2 regions of the Bacillus sp. 3255 genome follow, and region 2 is predicted to be linked to the other one. Evidence: predicted binding sites of a transcription regulator. Region 2 holds the regulator's gene; the other holds the start of a gene.
The links. Region 2 encodes LexA, which represses DNA repair genes until DNA is damaged. Its sites were predicted from a motif close to CGAACATATGTTCG; they were not measured.
Positions count from the first base shown of each region.

Region 1: the regulator LexA is predicted to act here: its motif matches at 1,787-1,800, upstream of recA (recombinase RecA).

Region 1 covers NZ_JAVDUS010000021.1:152,045-157,267, forward strand. Annotated here, with positions in the region: gene pgsA (CDP-diacylglycerol--glycerol-3-phosphate 3-phosphatidyltransferase) at 1-407, shown strand, start outside; gene J2X61_RS28195 (competence/damage-inducible protein A) at 448-1,704, shown strand; gene recA (recombinase RecA) at 1,870-2,913, shown strand; gene J2X61_RS28205 (regulatory protein RecX) at 2,993-3,676, shown strand; gene rny (ribonuclease Y) at 4,057-5,223, shown strand, end outside.
Region 2 covers NZ_JAVDUS010000013.1:102,028-107,250, forward strand. Annotated here, with positions in the region: gene J2X61_RS19950 (aminopeptidase) at 1-845, shown strand, start outside; gene J2X61_RS19955 (hypothetical protein) at 846-1,304, opposite strand; gene lexA (transcriptional repressor LexA) at 1,716-2,333, opposite strand; gene J2X61_RS19965 (LysM peptidoglycan-binding domain-containing protein) at 2,608-2,889, shown strand; gene J2X61_RS19970 (DUF896 domain-containing protein) at 3,030-3,212, shown strand; gene J2X61_RS19975 (HAD family hydrolase) at 3,256-4,047, shown strand; gene J2X61_RS19980 (1,2-dihydroxy-3-keto-5-methylthiopentene dioxygenase) at 4,124-4,663, opposite strand; gene metH (methionine synthase) at 4,883-5,223, shown strand, end outside.

The sequences.
Region 1 (5,223 bases), on a different contig from region 2:
ACATCGCCCGCAAACGCAATCTTGTCACCAACTTGGGCAAGCTGCTTGACCCTTTGGCGGATAAGCTGCTTGTTACGGCTGTGCTCGTATCGCTCGTGGAAATGGATAAAGTGGATGCTTGGATCGTCATTGTCATCATCAGCAGGGAATGGGCAGTAACAGGACTACGCCAAATCGCGCTTCTGGAAGGGACAGTGATGGCGGCCAGCAAGTGGGGGAAAGCGAAGACGGCGGCTCAGATTACTGCCATCATTGCGCTACTTATCAATAATTTTCCGTTTACGTTTTTGCATATTCCCTTTGATGTCATAGCCAGTTGGGCAGCGGCCATCATAACGGTTTACTCAGGCATTGAGTATTTTGTCAAAAACAAACATGTCATAGACTTTTCAGAAAAGACACAATAGGGCGACCTATTGGTTTTTTTCTATTCAGGAGGCGGCTTGGATGAAAGCAGAAATCATCGCAATTGGAACAGAGCTCTTGTTGGGGCAAATCGTGAATACGAACGCCCAATTCCTGTCCAGGGAATGCGCAGCGATCGGTGTAGACATGTATTTCCAGACCGTTGTCGGAGACAACGAGCAAAGACTGCTGGAAAGCTTCAAATTAGCCGCCTCAAGGGCGGATGTGGTCATCTGTACGGGAGGGCTTGGGCCGACGCAGGACGACCTGACGAAGGATGTCCTAGCGGCGTACGCAGGCCGCCAGCTGCTTATCCACGAGCCGTCGATGAAGGCCATCGCGGAAATGTTCCAGAGCCGCGGCATCCATATGGTCGAAAGCAACAGACGCCAGGCACTGATGATCGAAGGCAGCGACCCGCTGTATAACGAGACGGGGCTGGCCGTCGGGAATGCCTTCACGTTCGAAGGGACGCATTTCATTCTTCTTCCCGGACCGCCCAAAGAAATGAAACCGATGTTCACGAAATATGCGGTACCTTGGCTTCGCGGGGTAATGAGTGAGGAAGTTCCGCTGTATTCCAAAATGCTGAAATTCGCCGGGATCGGCGAATCGAATTTGGAGCATGAATTAATAGACTTAATTCATGCCCAGACGGATCCTACCATCGCACCGTATGCCAAGGAAGGAGAGGTCACGATCCGCTTAACGACGCGGGCTCATACCGCGGATGAAGGGGAGCGGAAGCTGTTCGCGACCGAGCAGGAAATTCGCAGCCGTCTAGGCCAGCATATTTATGCCGATGAAGACGTCCCGATCGAAGCGATCGTGCTACAACTCCTTGGCGAGCAGCAGATGACGCTGGCCGTCGCCGAAAGCTGCACAGGCGGCTTGCTAAGCGATATGCTTACTTCGATACCCGGGAGCTCCCGATCGTTCCTTGGCGGAATCATCGTATACTCCAACGCGCTGAAGCATAAGCTGCTCGGCGTTCCGATGGAAGTGTTGGAAGGCGAAGGGGCGCCCGGCGCGGTCAGCCAAGAGACGGCGGAGCTGCTCGCCGAACATCTGCTGACGGTGACGGGAAGCGATTATGGCCTTTCTGTAACGGGAGTGGCTGGACCCGATCCTTCGGAAGGCAAGCCGGTAGGGCTTGTTTACGTGGGATTCGCTCAGAAGAATAGGGAAACGCAAGTATTCACGCTGCAGCTTTCCGGAAACCGCGAGTCTATCAAGCACAGAGCCGCCAAAAGCGCACTCTATCAACTCTGGAAACGCTTGAAAGAAAGCAAGAACTAGCCTATAATTGAAAGAGTGTTGACGGAAGAACCGTAGCAAAGCGATAACTTTGTTACGGTTTTTTGTTTGTTCGCGAAAAAGTCGAATGTATGTTCGAAAAAGTACTTGGCAAACACCCAAAAACAAGTTATCATATACCTATAATGATAGAAGGAAGTGAGTGTTTTGACAGATCGTCGCGCCGCACTTGATAATGCATTACGACAAATTGAGAAACAGTTCGGAAAAGGCTCCATCATGAAGCTTGGAGAGTCAACACATATGCAAGTTGAAACGATCTCAAGTGGTGCGCTAGCACTTGATATTGCGCTTGGAATAGGTGGATTCCCGAGAGGCAGAATTATTGAAGTATACGGCCCTGAATCTTCAGGTAAGACAACAGTAGCCTTACATGCCATTGCAGAAGTACAAAAGGTTGGCGGACAAGCAGCATTCATCGACGCGGAGCACGCCTTGGATCCTTCTTATGCAAGTAAGCTCGGCATTAACATAGATGAGCTTTTGCTTTCCCAGCCGGATACGGGGGAGCAAGCTTTAGAAATCGCAGAAGCGCTAGTACGAAGCGGTGCAGTAGATATCATCGTTATCGACTCCGTTGCGGCACTTGTGCCGAAAGCCGAGATCGAAGGCGAGATGGGGGATTCTCACGTAGGTTTACAAGCTCGTTTGATGTCCCAAGCTCTTCGTAAGCTTTCCGGTGCTATTAACAAATCCAAAGTTATTGCGATTTTCATTAACCAATTGCGTGAGAAAGTCGGCGTGATGTTCGGGAATCCAGAGACAACGCCAGGTGGCCGCGCATTGAAGTTCTACTCCTCGGTCCGACTGGATGTGCGTCGCGTAGAAACCATCAAACAAGGCAATGACATGGTTGGTAACCGGACAAGAATTAAAGTCGTTAAGAATAAAGTGGCACCTCCGTTTAAACAAGCGGAAGTCGACATTATGTACGGCGAAGGGATTTCGCGTGAAGGCAGTATTATCGATATTGCGACTGAGATGGATATCGTAAATAAGAGCGGTGCGTGGTACTCCTATGAAGGGGAGCGTCTCGGACAAGGCCGTGAGAACGCGAAGCAATTCTTGAAAGAGAATCAGGCCATCGCTGGAACTATTGAACAGAAAATTCGTGAGAACAGCAATTTAATTATTGCGGTCGGGCCGAACGTTGACGAGGAAGACGATGAGTTAGAAGCGGCTTTCGAATAAAGCTCGCATATATCATATTAGGGGAAGCACCTTTAACCTTGGGTTAGGGTGCTTTCGTTCATTAAGGAGCTGAAAGAACGTGGAGCGGGAAGAGCAGCAGCCGACTATCATTACCAAGGTTGAGAAGCAAAAGCGGGGCAAGCATCGTTATAATATATTTCTGAATGAAGAGTATGCGTTTTCGGTGCATGAAGATATTTTGATCAAACATCGCTTGGCGAAAGGGGAGAATGTCAATCTCCAAGAGATTGAAAAGATTATTGAGGACGAGGAGCGCAATAATGCTTATATGAAAGCAATTCGGGTGATCGGCCGGAGACCGCATTCGTCCAGCGAGTTGAAGCGCAAACTCAAAGAGAGCGGATACGAACTGCCGATTGTGGAATGGGTGCTCCACAAGTTAGATCAGCAAAAATATCTCAACGATGAAGAATTCGCGAAGATGTGGACGGAGAGCCGGGTCATCTCTCAGAAGAAAGGCCGCAATCTGGTTCGGCAGGAGTTGGAACAGAAGGGCATTCACAAGGACTTGGTGAAGCATGCATTGGAGCATATTAACCCCGAGGATGAGTTGGCGGGAGCGTTGAAGCTGGCCCAGACGAAGTGGAAGACGACGTCAGGAGAGCCATTCGATAAACGCAGGAAAACAGCGGCGTTCCTCATGCGAAGAGGTTATACGGGTTCCGTTGTCAACAAGGTGCTTAGCCAAATTAGCAGCGATGCAGGCGAGGAGGAATTTGAAATTTCCGACGACTACTTTTAATAGTTAATGCCATTAAACATGTGGCAGAATTAGTTAATGGCATTAACTATTTGAGGCGGTATGGAGCGACTGCCAAGTTCATCCGAGGACAATCGCTTGACAAGCTTCTTCGACAAAAGATAAAATAACAGTGTATATTTTCATAATGTATTCAAAATCATACTAATTTCATTGATTTTGAGGGGACAGCTGTAAAAACCGCCAATTTTTACGCTGTTGATTATGGATTATTAGCACTATAGTGCCTCTAAGGCGCGGTGCGCATTCCTTTAAGAGCCATTTGGGTATGTAATGAAAGTTTAACAATTAAAAATCGGATCAAAAAACCGAACGGAATCCCAGGCTAACACCTTGGAGAAACCAACGAGGAGGTGAACAAGATGATGACTTTCATCTGGATCGCGATCATTCTCATTGTTGGAGCTGCATGCTTAGGGATTGGTTATTTTATCCGTAAATCTCTTGCAGAAGCGAAAATTTCCAGTGCTGAAGAAGCCGCTGAGCAGATTAGAGAAGCTGCTAAGAAAGAAGCAGATGCACTGAAAAAAGAAACGGTTCTGGAAGCGAAGGACGAAGTGCACAAGCTTAGGTCCGAAGCTGAAAAAGACATTCGTGAACGTCGGAATGAAATTCAACGACAAGAAAGACGATTGTTGCAAAAAGAGGAATCGCTGGATAAAAAATTAGAATCTCTCGAGCGTAAAGAAGAGCAAGTTGCCAACAAAGAGAAGCGGATCGAGGATACGCAAAATCAAATTGATCAGCTTTATAAGAGCCAGGTTTCGGAGCTAGAGCGAATTTCCGGACTTACCATGGAAGAAGCGAAGAGCATCATTCTTACCAATGTGGAGCAGGAAGTGCGTCACGAAACTGCACAGCTTATTAAGGAAATCGAAACGCAGGCCAAAGAAGATGGCGATAAGAAAGCTCGTGAAATCATCACGCTCGCCATTCAACGTTGTGCCGCAGATCATGTTGCGGAGACGACCGTTTCCGTTGTTTCATTGCCAAATGAAGAAATGAAAGGCCGCATCATCGGTCGTGAGGGACGGAATATCCGCGCATTGGAAACTTTGACGGGGATCGACCTTATTATTGACGATACGCCAGAGGCAGTTATTTTATCTGGATTTGATCCAATCCGACGTGAAATTGCACGCACATCTTTGGAGAAGCTTGTTGCGGATGGACGGATTCATCCTGCACGCATCGAAGAGATGGTGGAGAAGTCCCGTAAGGAAGTGGACGAACGGATCCGCGAATACGGCGAGCAAGCGACGTTCGAGGTTGGTGTTCACGGGCTGCATCCTGACTTGATCAAGATTTTGGGTCGACTGAAATTTAGAACAAGCTATGGTCAGAACGTGCTGAAACATTCCATGGAAGTAGCTTATCTGGCTGGTCTGATGGCTGGAGAGCTCGGGGTAGACGTAACTTTGGCGAAACGTGCCGGGCTTCTTCATGATATCGGTAAGGCGCTTGACCACGAGGTAGAAGGATCTCACGTAGAAATCGGCGTAGAGATTGGTAAGAAATACAAGGAGCAT
Region 2 (5,223 bases):
AGCAGTATGTAAGAACGAGTACGTTCAGTTGGTGTTTGATCAAAGCCCCGACAACCGCCTGGGCCTCGAAAGTTTATGCGGATCTTCCGGAGGATCAGCGGGTGGAAGCGATGTGGGATGCGGTATTCCGCTTCAATCGCGTGTATGAAGATGATCCGGTTGCGGCATGGCGGACGCATATCGAGCAGTTGAAGCGCGTTCGGAAGGTGCTGAACGAGAAGCAGTATGCCGCGCTGCAATACCGCGCTGCGGGGACGGATCTGCGCGTCGAGCTGCCGGCGGATCATATCTGGCTGGGCGGCGATAAGGCGAACGCCAGCGGCATCCGGTTCGTTGCGAACATGCCGACGGAGGAAGTGTTCACGATGCCTAAGCGGACAGGCGTTCATGGGAAGGTTGCCAGCACGATGCCGCTTAATATCAACGGGGCGCTTGTCGATAAGTTCTCGTTCACCTTCGAGAACGGGAAAGTGGTGGATTACCAAGCCGAAGTCGGGTACGAGCACTTGGCAAGGCTGCTGGAGATGGACGAAGGGGCCCGTTATTTGGGGGAAGTCGCGCTTGTTCCCTACGATTCTCCGATCTCTAATGTGAAGCGGATCTTTTATAATACGGGAATTGACGAGAATGCCTCCTGCCACCTTGCCTTGGGCAGCTGCTATCCGATCAATATGAAAGACGGCGCCTCGCTGTCGAACGAAGAGCTGAAAGCCAGGGGAGGGAACACCAGCTTGATCCATGTGGACTTCATGGTTGGAACTTCCGACCTCGAGATCGACGGAGAGCTGCCGGACGGCCGCGTGGAGCCTATTTTCCGTGCGGGCAACTGGGCGCTTGCGTTTTAATTATTTGCTTTCAAAAAGCGTTCGTATGCTGTTCGTTAATTGTTCATTGTAGAGATAATAATGGCCGCCTGTGCTGTTCGGGGTGAAGCTGAATTTCACCTGTTTGTTCTCCAGCAGCGACACCGCGTATAGAAAGCCTGCACGGTCTTCTTGATTCGGATCCGGCTGGAATACCGTATCTCGTACTTGGTTGATCCATTGCTGCACGTTCGCCGGGTCGGTGAATGATTTCAATTCGCCGGTGGATCCGCTGCGGATTTCGATGGCATCTACCTTGGTCAGATCGCCCGGGTACAGCTCTTGGAGCGTCTTGGCGGTTAAGGGGGGAGCGGGATCGGCAGGATCGGCGGAGCCGCAGCTGGACAGCAGCAGGATGGTGAGCGCTAGGAGCAGCATGGTTGGGATTCTAGGAAGAATTCTGAAAGGGATACTGAAAGGGATACTGAAACGGATTCTCATGGGCGTGACCTCCGGGATCGGGTTATCATTCATTAAACGAACAGAAGCATGAAAATGTTCCCAATAAAAAGCGCTGAACGACTGGTTATTTAGTCGTTTTGGCGCTTTTTTGTTGGATCTTTAGCATAGCACACGCCCGAGCGGGTTAACTGGAATTTCTCCCGTTATTTAAGGGGAAAGAGGCTCCCGCCGCCAGTTAACTGGAAAATTTCCTGTTATTTCCACGGCATTTCCTGCAATCGACCTCGAATCGCTTTTTTTAGCGGGAGAAATTCCAGCTATTCACTCAGGAAGCCGAAACCAGGTTGAAATAACTGGAGCTTTTCCAGCTACCGGCCGGCAGGGCAAGGATGCCGGCTTCCAAGCAATTCCAAATAAAAAAGCCGCCTATTCAAGCCAGGCGGCTTTCTCTTACATATCTCTGAAAAGTCCGATAACGCGTCCGAGGATCGTGACGTTCTTCAATAGAATCGGCTTCAATGCGGAGTTCTCCGGCTGCAGACGAATATGGTCCTTCTCCTTATAGAAGCGTTTCACCGTCGCTTCGTCATCTTCCGTCATGGCTACGACGATGTCGCCGTTATTTGCCGTCTGCTGCTGCTTGACGATGACATAGTCGCCGTTATGAATGCCAGCTTCGATCATACTGTCCCCCATAACGCTGAGCATAAACACATTGTTGTCGCCGACCATGCTGACTGGCAGTGGGAAGTAGTCTTCGATGTTCTCCGTGGCCGTAATCGGCACCCCAGCAGTAACTTTACCTACGAGCGGTACGCGCGCAACGGATACGGCGAAATGCGTTTCTGCGCCGTCTAACCCGAGAATCTCGATAGCTCTAGGCTTCGTCGGATCCCGGCGGATCAAACCTTTCTTCTCAAGGCGCTCCAAATGGCCGTGAACCGTAGAACTGGAGGCTAGTCCGACAGCCTCGCCGATTTCGCGTACGGAAGGCGGGTAGCCCTTATCTTTCACTTCGTTCTTAATGTATTCCAAAATAGCTTGCTGACGCTGCGAAATCTTACTCAATAGTTATCACTCCAATACTGGGAATCATTACCCAAAGTATAACATAGAACCCGAGTTCGTACAAACATAAGTTCGAGAAAATCCGTTGACACAAACAAGTGTTCGTGTTATTCTAATACCAGAACAAATGTTTGGGAGATGATGAATCATGTATATGGCTTACACACAAAACAATCAATCACGCACACCTCATAGATCCGCTTCAGTGTCCGAAGTAATCACAACGATCAAACAACGTCACACGAAAGCAATGCTCCGCTTAGTAATTATTGTAATGATACTAGGCACTGTGTTCTCATTTGGTGCTATGGTACAAGCTTATGCGGCTTCCACGACAGCACCGACAGCACCGACAGCAAGCGTACCCGTTCACACGGTCTCCAAGGCGGAGGTGCACCAGAGGATCGTTATTCAAGCTGGAGATACGCTCTGGGCTATCGCGGAAGCGAATAAGCACAGCAATGAGAACGTACGTTCCTACATAGATAAGATTAAATCATTAAACCATCTTGCAACAAGTTCTTTGAATGAAGGGCAAGTGCTGTTGCTCCCCTAGCTCTCGGGCATAAACTGAATAGAGTAAGGACTGAAAGAGGCTTGGACATGATCCGATGGCTCTTTTTGTCGTTTTCTTGACAATCCCGTAGAGGGATGGCAAAGTAATAGTCATATTGACATTTGGACTGGAGGATCACTATGAGCGACAGTATGGAGAAAAACATCGAGCGCATCAATGAGCTAGCACGCAAAGCGAAAACCGTCGGCTTGACGGACGCAGAAATCGATGAACGCAATGAGCTCAGAAGAATTTATATCGAGGCTTTCCGAGGCAATCTTAAAGTTCAGCTTGATTCTATCAAGTTCACGGACGAAGAGTAATTGCTCGTTCACATAGAGACAACATTCAAAGGGGAAATGAATGATGACGTTGAAGGCTGTACTTTTTGATTTGGATGACACGCTGTTATGGGACGACCGTAGTGTGCAGGAAGCGTTCGATGCGACTTGCGAGGAAGCTGCGCGGCATGTGGCCGTTAACCCGGCGGAGCTGGAAGCTGCCGTTCGCAAAGAAGCCCGGGCCTTGTATGAATCTTATGAGACGTTCCCGTTTACGAAAATGATTGGCATTAATCCGTTCGAGGGACTATGGGCGAATTTCACGCAAGGCGAGAATGAGAATTTCCGCAAGCTGCAGCAATTAGCACCTGGCTACCGCACGGAGTCGTGGACCCGCGGGCTGCGCGCGCTTGGCATTGAAGACCGCGAGCTGGGGTACAAGCTTGGGGAGCTTTTCCCGGCAGAACGCCGCAAGCGGCCGCTCGTCTATGAGGAAACGTTCCGCGTTCTCGATGCGTTGAAAGGGAAGTACCAACTGCTCTTGTTAACGAACGGATCTCCCGATTTGCAGAAGGAAAAGCTGGCAGGCGTACCTGACATTTCCGGCTATTTTGACCACATTGTCATCTCCGGCGAGTTCGGGGTTGGGAAACCGGATGTATCCATTTTCCATCATGCATTAGGGTTGCTGGGGATCCAACCTGAAGAAGGCATCATGATCGGCGATAAACTGACAACCGATATTCTTGGTTCGGGCAGCGTCGGCATGAGGAACATTTGGATCAATCATCATGGCTTGCAAAGCGGAGATGAGATTGTCCCTGCGTTCGAGGTTTCCAGGCTGCAAGATATTTTGCCGATTATCGCGAACGTCTAGTCCGGCAAACAGAACAAAGCCCAACGGCGATTGGACCGAATGTCCAGTGCTGTTGGGCTTTGCTCTTATCATGTAATTAAGCTTTGATAAAGGACGGGTCATCCACGTTGTAAGCGACCCAGCCGTCTTTCTCAATGAACAGGCGGACAGCTACGATTTGGCGGTTATCCATCAAGGTGAAGAAATGGTTTGTGTTCTCAGGAACGGAGATCACATCGCCAGGCTCCAGCTCAACGTCGAAATAGCCGATTTCCTCGGATTTGATGATGAAGATACCTTTACCGGATACGATTGCACGGATCTCATCTTCCGTGTGCGTATGGACTTGTTCGAATTTCTTAAGCAAATCTTCAATGTTAGGCGTCGCATCGGACAGGGAAATGACATCCCAAATCTCGTAGCCGCGTCTTGCCGCCAAATCGCGGATTTCCGGCTCATAAGCCGAGATGATTTGCGCTTTCTCTTCGTCGCTCAGGACGAATTTCTCGCGAAGCGCCTCAGGAAGCTTATTTGTATCCCAATGTTCGTACACGACATTTTGACTATCCAGGAACGCTTTGACCTGCTCTTCGCCTACAATGCGTTCATCCGTATTGCGGATTCTAATCTGTGCCACACTACATCCCTCTTTCTAAAGTAAATATACTTGTATTATAGTGGAAATGATGCGCCCTGTCGATGGAAGAACATAAGATTATCCGATCAATCCTATAGGTATTAATGATAATTCAAATTCTTTTCATAGTTGCTGGATTCTGTTACACTAAATCTTAACATAATTTGTCGATTTTTTATTTGCTATCGTTATGAGGATAGTTTGAAAGGGAGTCATTGCATGTCTAAACCACCGATTCAAGAGCAGCTAAAGAAAAAGATCATGATCCTCGACGGCGCCATGGGTACGATGATTCAGCAGGAAAATTTAACCGCGGAAGACTTCGGCAGTGACGATTTGGATGGCTGTAATGAGATTCTTTGCGTTACACGCCCCGATGTGATTCGTAAAATTCACGAAGCTTACTTTGCCGCAGGCGCGGATATGATAGAAACGAACACATTCGGTTCGACGAGTGTCGTGCTTGCCGAGTATGATCTGCAGGACCGTCACCGCGAGCTTAATCTGGCGGCAGCCAAGTTGGCAATTGAGGCTGCTAACAAATATTCGACACCGGAGTG